Regions from separate parts of the Phreatobacter sp. GW821-FHT04C01 genome, predicted to be linked through region 1. Evidence: predicted binding sites of a transcription regulator. Region 1 holds the regulator's gene; each other region holds the start of a gene.
The links. The regulator LexA, encoded in region 1, represses DNA repair genes until DNA is damaged. The targets are predictions, from matches to a motif close to TGTTCNNNNTGTGTTCNG.
Positions count from the first base shown of each region.

Region 2: AC07WJ_RS12520 (DNA recombination protein RmuC) is a predicted target of LexA. The motif match lies at 1,786-1,803, and genes of this name have one in related genera.
Region 3: recA (recombinase RecA) is a predicted target of LexA. The motif match lies at 1,803-1,820, and genes of this name have one in related genera.

Region 1 is NZ_JBWKTP010000004.1:298,263-302,024, reverse strand. Features, by position in the region: gene AC07WJ_RS17370 (beta strand repeat-containing protein) at 1-968, opposite strand, end outside; gene lexA (transcriptional repressor LexA) at 1,458-2,150, shown strand; gene AC07WJ_RS17360 (ComEC/Rec2 family competence protein) at 2,158-3,762, opposite strand, start outside.
Region 2 is NZ_JBWKTP010000003.1:166,343-170,104, forward strand. Features, by position in the region: gene AC07WJ_RS12505 (ligase-associated DNA damage response exonuclease) at 1-811, opposite strand, end outside; gene AC07WJ_RS12510 (hypothetical protein) at 908-1,078, shown strand; gene AC07WJ_RS12515 (SCO family protein) at 1,086-1,709, shown strand; gene AC07WJ_RS12520 (DNA recombination protein RmuC) at 1,836-3,020, shown strand; gene AC07WJ_RS12525 (pyridoxal phosphate-dependent decarboxylase family protein) at 3,025-3,762, opposite strand, start outside.
Region 3 is NZ_JBWKTP010000014.1:10,460-14,221, forward strand. Features, by position in the region: gene AC07WJ_RS33800 (DMT family transporter) at 1-188, opposite strand, end outside; gene AC07WJ_RS33805 (UCP034077 family protein) at 581-1,135, shown strand; gene AC07WJ_RS33810 (hypothetical protein) at 1,228-1,686, shown strand; gene recA (recombinase RecA) at 1,902-2,981, shown strand; gene alaS (alanine--tRNA ligase) at 3,235-3,762, shown strand, end outside.

The sequences.
Region 1 (3,762 bases):
TTGCCCGTGACCGACACCCGGCCGCCGGCGCCGCCATCGACCACCACCGTGCCCGCCGGCCGCGTCACCGCGGGCCTTTGACCGGAGCGCCTGTCCATGCCGTTGGACGCCCGCGCCGGTCGCCCGGAACCGCCGACCGCGCCATGCGATGCCGCGTGGCCGGTCCTGCCCGGCGCCGGCGCGGCGGCCTGATCGCCGAACCGGACCCCCGAACTGGTCTGCGCCACGCCGCCGGCCTCGATCGTGCCGCCGAGCTGGATCGCCGCGCGGGCAACGTCCGCACTGGTCGCCGCACGCGCTTCGACCCGGCCGCCGGCCGCATTGATCCGGCCGGTCTGGCGGATCAGCGCGCGCGTCCGGTCGGTATCGGCTGTCGGCACCGCGACCGTCAGGAAGCCGTCGCCCTCGACATCGACCGAGATCCGTTCGCCCGAGCCGAGGCCAACCCGGCCGCCATTGGCACTGATCGTGCCCTCATTGGTGACGCGCCCGCCGATCAGCACCGCGTCGCCGCCGCCCCGGACACGAATCCGGCCCTGGTTGGTGACATCGGCGGAGCGGCCATTGCCGACATAGCGACCGCGGCCGGCCATGAAGTCGTCATTGCCCGTATCGAGCGACGAGGCGGTGAAGCCGGCCGTGTCGACCGAGCCGCTCGGCGTGATCAGGATGCCGTTCGGATTGACCAGGTAGACCTGTCCGTTCGCCTGCACCTGGCCGGCGATCGTCGAGGAGGTCGCGCCGGTGACCCGGTTCAATGTCGCCGATGTGCTGTTCGGCTGCTGGAACGACACCGTTCCACCCTGGCCGACCGAGAACGAATTCCAGTTGATGACGGCGCGCTGCGAGGTCTGGTTGATGGTCAGGGTGCCGCTGCCGGCCGGCGCTATCGTGGCCGAACCGGTGGCGACGCTGCCACCGGTCGGCAAGGTCTGGCCGCGTCCCGCGCCGCCCGCAAGCGGCACCATGGCGGCACAGAGCGCCGCGACGGAGACCGAATGGCGCAGCCACGCACGACCGCCCGAAGCCGGCCGCACCATCCTGGACGCAGAGATCCCCGCCGGAAACGCGGCATCGAGCCCGGTCCCATTCCGCCGCGCATTCATTCCCGACTGCCCCACCTCGTCCTTGCGGGTTTTGCACCCCGATTGAGCCGAGACATGACATGGTTGGCGGGACACTGTCTTCTCATCCAGCGCAGAGCTTCGGGAAAATCGCTCGCGACTTCATCGGGTTGCGCGAAACGCTCTGAATCGTTCATCTGGAAGCGGCCTGCCCGGCGCACATTGCCGCCCATGCAACCGGACGCGACCGGCCGGGCATCGCCAGCCGTCGCGCGCCGATCCCGAATACTTCACGAAATATCAACGCTTGCGGAACACATAAAGAACAGATAGGGACTGTTCATGATCTGTTCGAGCGAGTCGGGCCGATCACATCCAGGGGACGAGCACCCGATGCTGACACGCAAGCAACACGAACTTCTCCGCTTCATCCAGGAACGGCTGAAGGAAAGTGGCGTGCCGCCCTCGTTCGACGAGATGAAGGAAGCGCTGGACCTGAAGTCCAAATCCGGCATTCACCGGCTGATCACGGCGCTGGAAGAACGCGGCTTCATCCGCCGCCTGCCGAACCGCGCCCGCGCGCTCGAGGTCATCAAGCAGCCCGAGCAATCGGCCGGCCCGGCCCGGCAGCGCTTCGCCCCCAGCGTCATCGAAGGTTCGCTCGGCCGCGCACGGCCCCCCGCCACCGAAGACGACGCGGTCATGCCGGTCTCGGTGCCGGTCATGGGCCGGATCGCCGCGGGCGTGCCGCGCGAAGCGATCGAGAACCGCATCAACACCATTTCGGTGCCGCCGGAAATGCTCACGCGCGGCGAACATTACGCACTCGAGGTGCGCGGCGATTCGATGATCGAGGCCGGCATCCTCGAAGGCGACCTGGCGCTGGTCCGCAAGACCGATTCCGCCGAGACCGGCGATATCGTCGTTGCCCTGATCGACGACGAGGAGGCGACCTTGAAGCGCCTGCGCAAGCGCGGCACGTCGATCGCGCTGGAGGCCGCCAATCCAGCCTATGAAACCCGCGTTCTCGGCCCTGACCGGGTGCGGATCCAAGGCAAGCTCGTCGGCCTGATCCGACGCTACTGAGCCGATGTCACCGGTCCGGATCCGGCTCGTCCGGAGCCTCGGTCTCGGACGCCGGCTGAACCGGCCTGGCCACGGCGGCAGCCCCGGCCGGCCTGATCAGGGCAATCGCCTGCCCGGCTGGGCGCGGACGAAACCATGGCCTCCGGCTCGCCGGATCGCGGCCGGTCTCGACCCGATAACCTTCGCCGGCTACAAACAAGGCGACGGCGCCGGTCCATGGCAGGCCGCGCAGGTCGAGGACCGTTGCCCGGCAATCCGCCGGCACGCTGAAACGGGTCACCACGATGCGCGCTTCGCGGCAATCATCGGCGAGCGCCTCCGGGTCGCGCGCATAGGCGATCCGCCCGCCCTGCGGCAGCGCCATGGCGCATCCCACCGCGTCGCAGAGCACGCCGGCGATGAGCGTCTGGTCGGAGGCCAGCCGCGGGTCGGCATCGGCCGCCAGCCAGCGCTGCAGGGTGAAACGGTTGGCACGCGGCGACAGCGCGCGATAGCGCCCGTCGCCGGCGCGCACGGCAACCGTCAGACCTTCGGCATCCACGGCGATCAGCGGCCGCTCCCTGAGCGGCGCGATGGCAAGCCCGAGGGCCGCGAGGGGAATGCCGATCAGCCTCAGCGGCGTCGACAGCATGGCGAGACAGATCAGCCCCATCGACAGGAGCCCGAGCGGCAGCGGGCCGAAGGTCGGCACTTCGAGCTTGCCGCCCGGCCAGGATGCGACCCATTCGGCCACCCTGACGAACAGGTCGACGCTCCAGCCGACCAGCACCCAGACCGGCCGGTCGAGGCCGAGCGGCCAGAGCAGCAGGGCCAGGATCTCCAGCGGCATGGTGACGAATTCGACGATCGGCGCGCCCAGCAGATTGCCGGGCACGCCGTAGAGCTGGATCTGGTTGAAGTGGTAGGCCGCGTAGGGCGTGGTGGCGAGCGAGGCGACGAAGGAGCTCATGGCGAGGCCGGCGACGCCGTTGCTGAGCGCCAGCAGGCCTCGGCCGAGGCCGCGCCGGTCGCCGGCATGGTGTTCGGCCCAGGGCCGGAGCATGGCATAACCGGAGACCAGCGCGAGGGTCGCCGCGAACGACATCTGGAAACTCGGGCCGAGCAGGCTTTCCGGCGCGAGCGTCAGCACCAGCAGCGCGGCCAGCGCCAGGGTTCGCAGCGTCAGCGCGCCGCGCCCGAGCATGACGCCGATCAGCACCACCGCGATCATGATCCAGGAGCGCTGGGTGGCGACCTCGCCGCCGGAGATGACCAGATAGGCGGTCGAAACGACAAGTGCGATGAAGGCCGCCCAGGCCTTCACCGGGCGGTTCAGGGCGAGCGACGGGACCAGGGCCAGGGAGCCGCGCACCGCGACGAAGACCAGCGCCGCGACCAGCGCCATGTGGAAGCCCGAGATCGACAGGATGTGATAGGTGCCGGCCGCTCGCATGGCATCGTTCAGCCCCTCGGGAATGCCGTCGCGCTTGCCGGTGACCAGGGCGTCGGCGACCGCGCCGGCATGGCCGGGAATGGCGGCGCGGATGCGCTCGCTGATGGTCGTGCGGACCCGGTCGAGCTGGGTTCGGAGCCGGACGCCGAGCGGCGCTTCGCCGAGCTCGACCCGCCGGAC
Region 2 (3,762 bases), on a different contig from region 1:
CTTGCTTGGCCCGGGCGCGCACCCGCATCCAGCCCGAGGCGAAGGCGGTCACCGGATCCGGGAAGCGCCGAGCCCACAGGTCCTTCATCGATCCCGGCGGGCAGATCACGATGGCGCCGCCGAGGTCCTTTTTGTCGACATCCTTGGCCAGCCGGATCTCGCCGAAATCGAAACCCTCGCTCGCGTAGAAGCGGGTCAGTTTTTCCATGGCGCCGTGAATGTAGATCGGCCTGGCATGACCGGCCTGCCGGATCAGCGCCATGACCCGCTGCGCCTTGCCGAGCGAATAGGCCCCGACCATATGGGCCCGCTCGGGAAACAGCGCGACCGAGGCGAGAAGCTTGGCGACCTCGTCGCCGGCCTCGGGATGGCGGAACACCGGCAGGCCGAAGGTCGCCTCGGTGATGAAGACGCCGCAGGGCACCACCTCGAACGTCTCGGCGGTCGGGTCATGGGCCCGCTTGTAATCGCCGGAAACGACGATCCTGAGGCCGGCATGTTCCACCGCGATCTGGGCCGAGCCGTGGATATGACCGGCCGGATGGAAGCTGAACCTGACGCCGTCGATGACGACCGGCTCGCGCCACGCCGCGGCCTGGGTCGTGCCGGCGAAATCCTCGCCATAACGGATCGCCATCACTTTCAGTGTCGGCGCGGTCGCGAGCACCGCATCGTGGCCGGCGCGGGCATGGTCGGAATGGCCATGGGTGATCAGGGCGCGCCTGACCGGCCTGAGCGGATCGATATGCACACCCGCCGGCGGGCAATAGAGCCCCTGGGGCGTCGGCTGGAGCAGGTCTTCGGGACGCATGGCAAGCAATTAGGTACTCCCTGCCGCGACGAAAAGAGCCGGATCTTCTCGGCTCCGTGTTTTGCTTTGCGCGCCCGGCTCGCTTAAATAGAACGCATGAGCCTTGAAACCGCCCATAGCTCGACCGATCGGACGCCGCGGCTGGCGCGCTGGGCGCTCGGCGGCGGTGTCGCCGCGCTCATGCTGACCGCCAGCCTGTTGTGGTGGACACAGGGGTCGAAGGTGTTTCTCGACACGCTCGCCGCAGGCCTCGCCTGGTGTTTCTGAGATCGCCATGACCCAACCCCCTTCGCCGGGCGCGCCGCGCCCGCGCTCCGCCGCCCTGATCCTGTCATTCGCCCTGCTGATCGCCGGCCTGAGCGCGCTCGCCGTGGTGGTCTGGCTGACCATGCCGCGTGGTGGCGCGGTGGCGAGCGGCCCCTCCGCCATTGGCGGCGCCTTCTCGCTGGTCGACCAGACCGGCAAGCCGGTGACCGAGAAGGATCTCGCCGGCAAGCCGAGCCTGGTGTTCTTCGGCTTCACCCATTGCCCCGACATCTGCCCGACCAAGCTGTTCGAGATGACCCAGGTGCTCGACCGGCTCGGCCCGGATGCACAGCGTGTCAATGTCGCCTTCGTCACCGTCGACCCGGCGCGTGACACCAAGGAATTGCTCGCCACCTATCTCGGCAGCTTCCATCCGCGCATCCTCGGCCTGACCGGCACCGAGGAGCAGGTGGCCCAGGCCATGCGCGCTTATCGCGCCTTCGCCCGCAAGGTGCCGCAGGACGGCGGCAACTACACCATGGACCACACGGTCTTCGTCTATCTGATGGATCGCAACGGCCATTTCGTCTCGACCTTCGATGTCCAGCGTGATCCGGCTGTCGCGGCGAGCGACCTGCGCAAATACATGTAGCAAGGTCCGTCAACGACCTCAGGCGTTGGCGACGCATGCCCGGTGCCGAGGAGCCCCGGCAAGGTTCCGTCAACGATGTTCCCTCTTCGTTCGCACGAATGGGCCGAATCGTCTAGGTTGGCGGCCATGTCCGATGTCGTTCTCGTCATTGCCGGCCGTCCGATCACAGCGGGCGAAGGCGTGCTCGCTCTCCTCGGCCTTTCTCTCGCGCTGCTCATGGTGCTGTTCGCCGCCATGCGCCGGCAGGCGGCGGCGCGCGCCATGGAGGCGGAACGCGCGGTCATCCATGCCCAGGAGCTCGAGGAGCGCATGGGCGAGATGAACCGCGCCCAGGCCCAGATGGCGGGACGCATGCAGGCCATGGTCGAAAGCCTGCACGCCCGTCAGTTCGACCTGTCGAAATCGCTCGGCGAACGGCTCGATGGCATGAGCACCCGGCTCGGCCTGTCGCTGGAAGGCCAGACCCGCACCACGGTGGAAAATCTCGGCAAGCTGAACGAGCGGCTGGCGGTGATCGATTCGGCCCAGAAGAACCTGACCGATCTCGCCGGACAGGTCGTCTCGCTGAAGGATGTGCTCGCCAACAAGCAGGCGCGCGGTGCCTTCGGCCAGGGCCGGATGGAGGCGATCCTGCAGGACGGCCTGCCGCGCAACGGCTACGAATTGCAGCCGACTTTGTCGTCGGGCAAGCGCCCGGACGCCACGATCCGGCTCGCCGGCGACCCGCGCGGCCTGGTCGTCGACGCCAAGTTCCCGCTCGAATCGATCACGCTCTGGCGCGAGGCCAAGGCGGAGGAATTGCGCCGCATGGCGGCCCAGCGGCTGCGCCAGGATCTCGCGGTGCATGTGAAGGACATTTCCGAGAAATACCTGATCCCGGGCGAGACCCAGGAGGTGGCGCTGATGTTCGTGCCGTCGGAAGGCATCTATGCCGACCTGCACGAGCATTTCGACGACGTCATGCAGAAGGCCTTTCGCGCCCGCGTGATGGTGGTCTCGCCCTCGCTCCTGATGCTGGCGATCCAGGTGGTGCAGGGCCTGTTGAAGGACGAGCGCATGCGCGACGAGGCGCGCGTCATCCAGAAGGAGGTCAGCCTGCTGCTCGACGACGTCTCGCGCCTGTCGGACCGGGTGTTGAACCTGCAGCGCCATTTCGGCCAGGCCAACGAGGATCTCGGCCAGATCCTGACCTCGGCCGACAAGATCGCCAAGCGGGGGGGCCGCATTGAGGCGCTCGAATTCGACGAGCCGCCGGCCGCCGGAGAAGTGCTCGCCAAGCTGCCGCTCAAGGGCTCGCTGGCAGCCGAATAGCCGCTCAATAGATCGCTTCGATCCGTGCCTGCCGGCCGCTATCCGCCCGCACGGTCTCGACCGCGGCGCGCAGGTCCGACAGGTAATCCTGGAGGCCGAGGGCGTGCAGTTGCGACATCATCCGATGGATGGCCTTCGGCTTTTGCAGCAGGCCCGGGAGCCAGCCTTTGCCGCTCATCGCCTCGGCGACGCGAAAGATGTCGAATGTGTCGGAGCCATAGGCGACGATCGACAGATGTGGGTCGCCGATGATTTTCAGGCCCGCGATCGCCTCGATTCCGGCGCGGTAGCCATCGACGAATTCCATCAGTTCCCGGGCCGCCTGCTTGTAGCCCGCGATACCGAGGAAATTGAAGACCGCCCAGGCCGCCGCGACCGCGCCCGCCGGTCGTGTTCCGGAAATCGTGGTGGTGGTGAAGCGGCCGCTGGGCCAGTCCGCAAAGTCGAAGGCATGGAATTCGGCGAGTTCGGCGCTGCGATAGAACACGGTCGAGGCCGGCTTCGGGCAGAAACCGAATTTGTGCAGGTCGGCCGATATCGACGAAACGCCGGCGACGTGAAAATCGAAATCCGGAATCGGCCGGCCGATCATCCGCACGAAGGGCGCGAGATAACCGCCGACACAGGCGTCGACATGCAGCCAGATCCCGCGCTTCTCGGCCAGCGCCCCGATATCGGCGATCGGATCGATCACGCCATAAGGAAAACATGGCGCTGACCCGACCAGCATGATCGTGTCGTC
Region 3 (3,762 bases), on a different contig from region 1:
CTGACCGCAAGGACCAGGGCGCAGCGCAGGAAGGTCACCTGCAGGGCGCTGAGCCCATAGGTGTTGACCAGCGTCTTCGACAGCGAATAGCCGAACACGTAGAGCAGGCCCGAAAGCAGCACGAAGCCGATGGCAAGCGCCGCGGAGGACGCTGGCGGCTGCCCGGTCTTGACTGTCTCAACCGTCACGCGATCGCTCCGTGCGCCCGGAGGCCTGTTTGCCGCCACGGGATCGGGGTTAGGAGGCGGCGGCCGCGCCGCCAAGCAAAAACCGCGCGGTGACCGGCTCGTCATGGCAGCCGCGCGGCTGGGGCAGTCGAAAAATCACATTGATCTCGTGCGTGAATGGGAACGACTATGACCGTGGCCGACGGATCGAGCCGTTCGCCGGCGGGACTGCGGGGGACACGGCGGTTCGGGCATGACGGCCATGATTTGGCCCGACACGCGTCGCCGGCGCTGCGAGACGCGCGGACGGGGAGAGGTGGGACGTGATGCCGGCTTGCGGTCGGATGGTGAACGGGTTCCGGCAGCCGAAGCGGCGGCACGCGAGCGCTTCCGGCGCGCATGGGACCATGTCGATGAAACCCTGGATCATTCTCGCTGCGATCGCCACCTGGCTTGCGTGCCAGGCCGCCGCCGAACCGGCCCATGCCCAGGCGGCCGCGCCCACCGACAACCGGCCGAAGATCAATACCCTGCGCGAGATCGGCCCGGCGCTGCGCGCCTGTTTCAGCACGCCGCAGGTGACCCGTTCCTATACGGTCACGATCCGGATGAGCTTCAACCGCTGGGGCAGCGTGATCGGCAGGCCCGCCTTGACCTATCAGGCATTCGAGGTCGGCGCCGACCGGGAGCAAGTGGCGGTCGCCATTACCGAGGCGCTCCGCAGATGCACGCCGCTGCCTTTCACGGATGCGCTGGGCAACGCCGTCGCCGGCCGGATCTTCACATTCGTGTTCAGCCAGGCGGCGCGCACGCGGGCGGCGCGCTTTGACGCTTCTCCAGGCGAGGGCGCTCTTGTCACCGTTCCGTCCGGGCGTACAGGGGCGCCGGCACCGGTGGGGGACCGCCGCCAGGCTTCCGTCGGATCTGGCCGTTCTTCCGGGGTGAAGCAGGCGGTGCCGGCGGCGTGACGGCCGCCGGGTGGGAAGCCCACCCGCGGTTTGCCGAGAAAGCGATCGTGGTGCTCAATGGGCCTGCCGCAGTGGCATGGATCGGAGGGGCGATGAGGACCGGCGTTTTGTTCGTCTATGCCTTCGTCCTGTCTGTCCTGGGCGGCTGCACGGTCATCCAGGCCGCTTTTGGGATCTTCCATGGCGATATCGACTATGTCGCGGCCCACGCCATCACCCCGCTTCTGGCCTGCGTCTCGCTCTGGATCCTGGGGCTCTGTTTCTGGCTCGGCTCGGAACCGCGGGCGCTGGACCAGGCTTCGCTGCTCATGGCCGGGTTTCTCCTGCTCCTGTGCCTGACAGGGCTTGGCACGGACGTCCAGGGCAGGGGGGCCGCGCTGGCGGTGCGCGACAGCCTGCCGCTGTCGGCGAGCGTGATGACGGGCTGGGGGCTGATGATCGCCATTCAATGGGGGCTGGTGCGGCGGCGCTTCCAGACCAGCGCCGCGCCGGAACGGGAACGGGCGCCGAGAACGGACAACCACCGCTTCACCGGGCCGTACTCGCATTGATGCTCATGCCGGTATCCGTCCGGCAGGCCGGAGAATCGGGCCGGAGCGGCGGGCGGTCATGCCGGGTATCGCCATGCCCGAGATGTAGATGCCCGCGCCCGTCAGGGCTTGCCAGGGAGAACAAAAAAAGAACTTGCTGTTAAGAACAAACCGTGTACGGTCGATTCACAGGCAGATTCCAGCCATACCCCTTGCCGCACGAAGGAGCTCACGCCATGAGTCAGGCCGCACTGCGACTCGTTGAAGGTTCTTCCATGGATAAAACCAAAGCGCTCGACGCCGCCCTGTCCCAGATCGAGCGGGCCTTCGGCAAGGGTTCGATCATGCGGCTCGGCAAGAGCGACAAGTCGATCGAGATCGATACGATCTCGACGGGATCGCTCGGTCTCGACATCGCGCTCGGCATCGGCGGCCTGCCGCGCGGCCGGGTCATCGAGATCTACGGGCCGGAATCGTCGGGCAAGACGACGCTGGCGCTGCACACCATCGCCGAGGGCCAGAAGCGTGGCGGCACCTGCGCCTTCATCGACGCGGAACATGCGCTCGATCCGGTCTATGCGCGCAAGCTCGGGGTCAATCTCGACGAGCTGCTGATCTCGCAGCCGGATACCGGCGAGCAGGCGCTGGAAATCTGCGACACACTGGTGCGCTCGGGCGCGATCGACATCGTGGTGGTCGATTCGGTGGCGGCGCTCACGCCGCGCGCCGAACTCGAAGGCGAGATGGGCGACAACCAGCCGGGCATGCAGGCCCGCCTGATGAGCCAGGCGCTGCGCAAGCTGACCGCCTCGATCTCGAAATCCAACACCATGGTCATCTTCATCAACCAGATCCGCATGAAGATCGGCGTGATGTACGGCTCGCCCGAGGTGACCACCGGCGGCAATGCGCTGAAGTTCTACGCCTCCATGCGCCTCGACATCCGCCGCATCGGCGCGATCAAGGAGCGCGACGAGGTGGTCGGCAACCAGACCCGCGTCAAGGTGGTCAAGAACAAGCTGGCGCCGCCGTTCAAGCAGGTCGAATTCGACATCATGTATGGCGAGGGCGTCTCCAAGATGGGCGAGCTCATCGACCTCGGCGTCAAGGCCGGCGTGGTCGAGAAGTCGGGTGCCTGGTTCTCCTATGACAGCCAAAGGCTCGGCCAGGGCCGCGAGAACGCCAAGACCTTCCTGAAGCAGAACCCCGACATGTCGGCCAAGATCGAAGCGGCGATCCGGCAGAATTCCGGACTGATCGCCGAGAAGATCCTGGGCGAGGTCGAAGCGGATGCGGATGGCGAAGAGCCGGTGTGACGGCGCGCCGCCATTGTCCCATATCGCGATCGAGGCCGGGTTCGTCCCGGCCTTTTTCGTGGGCGCAAGGCGCTGCTTTCGTGGCGCGAGACGTGGCCGGCTCGCGGCTCGGCCGGGGTGCAGCGCCCCCTGGCGACGGCACGGCGCCGAGCCATGAGCAAATCCGGGTTCCCTCTTGTGGTGAAAATGCTCTAGAAACACCGGCCAATGCGACATCGGACGGCGCTTCCCGTCCCAACACTCAGTTCGGGCCATGACCGGCGTCAATCAGATCCGCAAGACCTTCCTCGATTTCTTCGCCAAGAACGGCCATGCGGTCGTCGACAGTTCGCCGCTCGTGCCGCGCAACGATCCGACGCTGATGTTCGCCAATTCCGGCATGGTGCAGTTCAAGAACGTCTTCACCGGCGTCGAGAAGCGGCCCTATTCGCGCGCCACCACCGCGCAGAAATGCGTGCGCGCCGGCGGCAAGCACAATGATCTCGACAATGTCGGCTATACCGCCCGGCACCATACCTTCTTCGAGATGCTCGGCAATTTCTCCTTCGGCGACTATTTCAAGGACCATGCGATCGAACTCGCCTGGAACCTGATCACCAAGGAATATGAGCTGCCGGTCGAGCGGCTGCTGGTCACCGTCTATTCCGAGGACGACGACGCCTTCCAGCTGTGGAAGAAGATCGCCGGCCTGCCGGATTCCAAGATCATCCGCATCCCGACCTCGGACAATTTCTGGCGCATGGGCGACACCGGCCCGTGCGGACCCTGTTCGGAAATCTTC